DNA from 2 places in the Embleya sp. NPDC050154 genome. Region 1 is predicted to be linked to the other one. Evidence: riboswitches for the same ligand, from Rfam matches in the RefSeq annotation. Region 1 holds a riboswitch; the other holds the start of a gene.
The links. A riboswitch is a leader RNA that binds a small molecule or an ion and turns the genes downstream of it on or off. The one in region 1 is predicted to bind thiamine pyrophosphate.
Positions count from the first base shown of each region.

Region 1 (3,321 bases):
TCGGGGAAGGGGCCGGCGAGCGGGGTGTGCAGGGCCTCGACCACGGTGGTCGGGCAGCCGGCGGCGGCCGCGGCGGTGGCCACCTCGGCGCCGATCCAGCCCGCGCCGACGATCACCACGTGCGCGCCGGGCACCAGTGCGGCGCGCAGCGCGCGGGCGTCGTCGATGGTGCGCAGCACGTGCACGCCGGGCACCTCCCCCGCGCCGGGCAGGTTGAGCACGCGCGAGCCGGTCGCGATCACCAGGCGGTCGAAGGCGACCGGTCCCGCGTCGGTGTCCACCGCGCCCGGTCGCAGTCCCGTCGCGGTCCGGCCGAACAGCACCTCGGTCTCCAGCGCGGCCCAGTCCGCCTCGAAGGACGTGTCGTCGGTCTTGCCCGCGAGCACCTCCTTCGACAACGGCGGCCGGTCGTACGGCGCGTGCGCCTCGGCGCCGAGCAGGGTGACGCGCCCGGCGTACCCCTGGTCCCGCAGCGCCACCACGGTTTGCAGGCCGGCCATGCCGGCACCCACGACGAGCACGTTGTCCATGCGGGGCACCCTATGACGCGCCCCGGCGCGACCGGCGGGCAGGGTCTTGACTCAGTCAAGGACATCTCGGACGCACTCGGGCACCCCGGGGCACGCGAAACCGGTGTCGTAGTGTGGAGAGGTCACGGGAGCCCGGTGAGACCGGGCTGAGAGGGGGGCTGCGAGCCCCCGACCGTCCGAACCTGATCCGGGTCATACCGGCGAAGGGAGTTCCCCTCACCATGTCCACCATCCCCACCACCGATGTCGTGGTGGTCGGCGCGGGCGTCGCCGGGCTGTCCGTCGCGTGGCGCGCGCGCACCCGGTACGGACTGGCCGTCACCGTGGTCGACCCGACCCCGGGCGCGGGCGCCTCGCACGCCGCGGCCGGCATGCTCACCCCCGTCTCCGAACTCCAGTACGGCGAGGAGAGCCTGCTCCGGCTGAGCATCGAATCGGCCCGGCGCTACCCCGAGTTCGCGGCCGAGCTGGCCGAGGCCGCGGGCCTGCCCTCGGGCTACCGCGCGTGCGGCACGATCGCGGTCGCGCTGGACGCGGACGACCGGGCCGTACTCAAGGACCTGCACGCCCACCAGCAGCGGCTGGGCCTGCACTCGTCCTGGCTGACCAGCCGCGAGTGCCGCCGGCTCGAACCGATGTTGTCCCCGGCGATCACCGGCGGCCTGCATGTCGAGGACGACCACCAGATCGACAACCGCCTGCTGGTCGCGGCGCTGCTCGCGGCCTGCGCGCGGGCCGGTGTCGGCTTCGTCCGCGAGCGCGTCGAGCGCGTCCTGGTCGCCGACGAGCGCGCGTACGGCGTGCGGTTGCCCGACGGGCGCGACCTGATCGCGGATCAGGTGCTGCTCGCGGCGGGCGCCCGCTCGGCGCTGATCCCCGGCCTGCCGCCGGAGGCGGTCCCGCCGGTGCGCCCGGTCAAGGGCGAGATCCTGCGCCTGCGGGTGCCGCCGGCCCTGCTGCCGCTGCTGTCCCGCAACGTCCGGGGCGTGGTCAAGGGCGGCAGCATGTACCTGGTGCCGCGCGCGGACGGCGAACTGGTGATCGGCGCGACCGAGCACGAACTCGGGCACGACACCGAGGTCACCGCCGGCGGCGTGTACGAACTCCTGCGCGACGCGCACGAACTCGTCCCCGGCATCACCGAGCTGCCTTTGATGGAGACGCTCGCCGGGCTGCGCCCCGGCAGCCCGGACAACGCGCCGATCCTGGGTCGTTCCGCGCTGGCCGGCCTGGTGGTGGCCACCGGCCACTACCGGCACGGCATCCTGCTCACCCCGATCACCGCCGACACCGTGGCCGAGGCGCTCGCGCACGGCACCACCCCCGAACTCATCGCGCCCTTCGGGCCCGACCGCTTCGCGAGCGCCGCCCGAGAGGTGATGGCATGAACGACATCGAGGTCTTTGTCAACGGCGACCGGCGCCGCGTCGCGGACGGCACCACCGTCGCCGACCTCGTGGCCACGCTGACCACCGCCGCCAAGGGTGTCGCGGTCGCGGTGGACGAGTCCGTGGTGCCGCGCGGCGCGTGGGCCGAGACCGTGCTCGACGCGGGCAGCCGCGTCGAGGTGCTGACCGCCGTCCAGGGAGGATGACCGGCATGGCCGACGACAAGCTGGTGATCGGCGGCGAGTCCTTCACGTCGCGGCTGATCACCGGGACCGGCGGCGCGCCGAGCCTGGAGATCCTGGAGCAGGCGCTGATCGCGTCGGGCACCGAGATCACCACGGTGGCGATGCGCCGAGTGGATCCGGGGACCTCGGGCTCGGTGCTGGACGTGCTGCGCCGGTTGGGCATCCGGGTGTTGCCGAACACCGCGGGGTGCTTCACCTCGGGCGAGGCGGTGCTGACCGCGCGGTTGGCCCGGGAGGCGCTGGAGACCGACTGGGTCAAGCTCGAAGTGGTCGCCGACGAGCGCACGTTGCTGCCGGACGGGGTGGAACTCGTGGATGCCGCAGAGCGGTTGGTCGACGACGGCTTCCGGGTGCTGGCGTACACCAACGACGACCCGGTGCTCGCGCGCCGGCTCGAGCAGGTGGGCTGCGTGGCGGTGATGCCGCTCGGGTCGCCGATCGGTTCGGGCCTGGGCATCCGCAACCCGCACAACATCCGGCTGATCACCGACCAGGCCAAGGTCCCGGTGGTGCTGGACGCGGGCCTGGGCACCGCCTCCGACGCGGCGCTCGCGATGGAGCTGGGCTGCGACGCGGTGATGCTCGCGACGGCGGTCACCCGGGCGCAATCGCCGCGGTTGATGGCCGAGGCGATGCGGCACGCGGTGGACGGCGGCCGGCTCGCCTACCGCGCCGGGCGGATCCCGATGCGACACCACGCGCACGCGTCGTCACCGATGGCCGGCATGCTGGAGACGAGCCCCGAGCACCCCGCCTTCTGACCGGGCCGCACGATCGGTGCGGCCTTCCTCGGACGGGGAACCATGGGGAAGACCGTCGGCGTCCACAAGGCAGTGGACCCTACACTCCTGAACATGGACACGACCTTGAATGATCCGCTCGTCGGGCGGCTGCTCGACGGTCGATACCGGGTCGATGCCCGAGTTGCCGCGGGTGGCATGGCCACGGTGTATCGGGCTCTCGACACCCGTCTCGACCGCACCGTCGCCCTCAAGGTGATGCACGCCGGGCTGGCCCAGGACCCGGAGTTCACCCGCCGGTTCATCCTGGAGGCGAAGGCCGCGGCGCGGTTGTCGCACCCCAACGTGGTCAACGTCTTCGACCAGGGCACCGACGGCGCCTTCGCCTACCTGGCGATGGAGTACGTCGAGGGCCGCA
Region 1 is NZ_JBITJP010000005.1:326,898-330,218, reverse strand. It holds gene ACIBSV_RS13455 (NAD(P)/FAD-dependent oxidoreductase) at 1-530, opposite strand, end outside; TPP riboswitch at 645-756, shown strand; gene thiO (glycine oxidase ThiO) at 752-1,918, shown strand; gene thiS (sulfur carrier protein ThiS) at 1,915-2,124, shown strand; gene ACIBSV_RS13440 (thiazole synthase) at 2,130-2,924, shown strand; gene pknB (Stk1 family PASTA domain-containing Ser/Thr kinase) at 3,018-3,321, shown strand, end outside.

Region 2 (3,321 bases), on a different contig from region 1:
CCGCCTCGTGGAGGCCATCCGCGTCGTCCACGACGGGGAGGCGTTGCTCTCGCCCTCGATCACCCGCCGCCTGATCGAGAACTTCGCCACCCGCACCGAACCGCTCCGCTCCTCGCCCGCGCTCCTGGCGGGCCTGACCCCGCGCGAACGAGAAGCCCTGTTCCTGGTCGCCCGCGGCCTGTCCAACAGCGAGATCGCCGCCCGTCTGGTGGTCACCGAGGCGACCGTGAAGAGCCATGTGGGCAGCATGTTCGCCAAACTGGGCCTGCGGGATCGCGCGCAGGCGGTCGTCTTCGCCTACGAGCACGGCGTCATCGTCGCCGGCGAGAGCGCCCGGCCCGGACCGGCCTGACGACGCCCCGGAAGCCGGCCCGCTCCCGGGACGTCGCCGACGCGTGCGTCAGTCGGCCAACGGCAGATAGACGCGGTTGCCCGAGGCGGCGAACTCCTGCGACTTGGCCCGCATCCCGGCCTCGGCGTCCACCTCCGACGCGACGGCACCATCGCCGTGCTCCGCGCGGATGTCGTGCGAGATCCGCATCGAACAGAACTTCGGTCCGCACATCGAGCAGAAGTGGGCCGTCTTGGCCGGCTCCGCCGGGAGCGTCGCGTCGTGGTAGGCGCGCGCGGTGTCCGGATCCATCGCCAGGTCGAACTGGTCCTGCCAACGGAACTCGAAACGGGCGTCGGAGAGCGCGTCGTCCCAGGCCTGCGCACCCGGGTGCCCCTTGGCCAGGTCCGCCGCGTGCGCCGCGATCCGGTAGGCGATCACGCCCGCCTTGACGTCGTCGCGGTCCGGCAGGCCCAGGTGCTCCTTCGGCGTCACGTAGCAGAGCATCGCGGTGCCCCACATGCCGATCATCGCCGCGCCGATCGCCGACGTGATGTGGTCGTAGCCGGGGGCGACGTCCGTGGTCAGCGGACCGAGTGTGTAGAACGGCGCCTCGTCGCAGATGCGTTGCTGGAGGTCGACGTTCTCCTTGATCTTGTGCATCGGCACATGGCCGGGGCCCTCGATCATCACCTGGACGTCCATCGAACGGGAGATCCGGCCCAACTCGCCCAGCGTCTCCAACTCGGCGAACTGCGCCGCGTCGTTGGCGTCCGCGATGGAGCCCGGGCGCAGACCGTCGCCGAGCGAGTAGGTCACGTCGTACGCGCGCAGGATCTCGGTCAGCTCGGCGAAGTGCGTGTAGAGGAAGTTCTCCCGGTGGTGCGCCAGGCACCACGCGGCCATGATCGAGCCGCCGCGCGAGACGATCCCGGTCTTGCGACGGGCCGTCAGCGGCACGTAGCGCAGCAGCACGCCTGCATGCACCGTCATGTAGTCCACGCCCTGCTCGCACTGCTCGATCACGGTGTCGCGGTAGAGCTCCCAGGTGAGTTCCTCGGGCTTGCCGTTCACCTTCTCCAGTGCCTGGTACAGCGGCACCGTGCCGATCGGGACCGGCGAGTTGCGCACGATCCACTCGCGCGTGGTGTGGATGTCCTTGCCGGTGGACAGGTCCATCACCGTGTCCGCGCCCCACCGGATCGCCCACACCAGCTTGTCGGTCTCCTCCTCGATCGAGGAGGTCACCGCCGAGTTGCCGATGTTCGCGTTGACCTTGACCAGGAAGTTCTTGCCGATCACCATCGGCTCGATCTCCGGGTGGTTGATGTTCGCGGGCAGCACCGCGCGACCGGCGGCGATCTCGTCCCGGACCAGCTCGGGCGTCAGGCCCTCGCGGATCGCCACGAACTCCATCTCCGGGGTGACCAGTCCGCGCCGCGCGTAGGCGAGTTGGGTCACCGCCTCGGCCCCGGACGCGCGCCTGGGCCGGGCCCCGGCGCCGGGCACCGCGAAACCGGCCGGGGTGAGCGCGCCGATCCGCCCGTCGTAGCGGACGGTGTCGCCGCGCTCCTCGATCCAGGCCTCCCGCAGCGCGGGCAGGCCGCGCCGCACGTCCACCTCGAAGGCGGGGTCGGTGTACGGGCCCGAGGTGTCGTACAGGCGAACCGTCTCGCCGTTGGTCAGATGCACCGTGCGTACCGGAACGCGCAGGTCCTCGCGCGATCCGGGGACGTAGCCGCGGTGGTGGGCGGGGGAAATCGGTCCGCTGGTGACCGTGTCCGCGGCGGCCGGGTCGGCAACCGGGACAGCGGGCAGCGATGTGTCGTGCGAGGTCATGGAAAGGCTCCCTACGCCGGCATTACCCGGTCAGGTTCTGCGGTCGGCGCGGCCTCAGCGCCCTCTCAGCCCGGTGCCCCGAGCTCCCGTGTATCTCCGTGTGGTGCGCCCCCACCCTGACACACCGTCGGTCGCACGACCAGCGTCGGGTTTCAGCCGAGCGGATCCCGCGGTTCGCGGCCGACCACCGCGGTACGCGCGAGCACGACCATCCCGACCGTGACGAGCAGCCCCACGACACCCTTGACGATGAGCATCAGGAAGGCCGAGAACAGCCAGATCAGCAACCAGCACAGCAGCACCAGCGCGAGCACCGGCACACCGACCCGCACCCACTGCGGCCATGTCTCCATCGTTCAACCCCCAGTCACGCGATCCCACGCGAGACGTGCGTGCGGGGACCACATTCCCCGCAAGGACACGTCGTATCCGGGCGGACCGGTTCCGGCCGGACCGAATCCGGCCGGCCGGGCGTCGCGACGACCGGCCCGATCCGCTCAGACCGGCCAGCGCTCGCCGCGCCACGCGGCGTCCCAGAACATCCACTCGTAGCGGGCCGTGGTGGTGAAGTGTTCGATCATCCGAGCCCGCTCGGTCGCCGAGAGGTCCTCGCCGATCCGGTCCACCAGATCGAGCACCGCGCGCACCGTCTCCTGGAACTCCTCGGCGCCGTAGGTGGCTATCCACCGCCCGTACAGCTCGTCGGGCGAGCCCTTGGCCAGCAGCGCGTCGCCCACGCGGGCGTAGATCCAGTAGCAGGGCAGCACCGCGGCCACACCTTCGGCGAACGAGCCGTTGTGCACGGTGGCGAGCAGGTAGCTGACGTAGGCCCGGGTGCTGGGCAACACCGGCTCGGTCGCGGTCGCGTCCGCCACCGAGCTGCCGAAGTCGACCATGAAGCCCTCGTGCAACGAGCGCTCGGCGGCGATCGCACCGGCCGCGTCGCCGGCGAACTGCACGGTCGTCGCCTCGTCCGGCGCCTTGGCCGCGCACACCGCGAGCGCCTTGGCGTAGTCGCGCAGGTAGTGCGAGTCCTGCACGACGTAGTGCCGAAACGCCTCGCGCGGCAGCGTGCCGTCGGTCAGCCCGTGGATGAACGGGTGCTCGAGGATCGCCGCGTAGACGTCCTCGATCGCGGCCCAGAGCTCGTC
Region 2 is NZ_JBITJP010000014.1:234,590-237,910, reverse strand. It holds gene ACIBSV_RS28365 (response regulator) at 1-352, shown strand, start outside; gene thiC (phosphomethylpyrimidine synthase ThiC) at 401-2,170, opposite strand; TPP riboswitch at 2,162-2,270, opposite strand; gene ACIBSV_RS28355 (hypothetical protein) at 2,323-2,523, opposite strand; gene tenA (thiaminase II) at 2,668-3,321, opposite strand, start outside.
Region 2: it holds a riboswitch for thiamine pyrophosphate, as region 1 does, so the genes downstream of both, thiC (phosphomethylpyrimidine synthase ThiC) here and thiO (glycine oxidase ThiO) in region 1, are expected to answer to the same signal.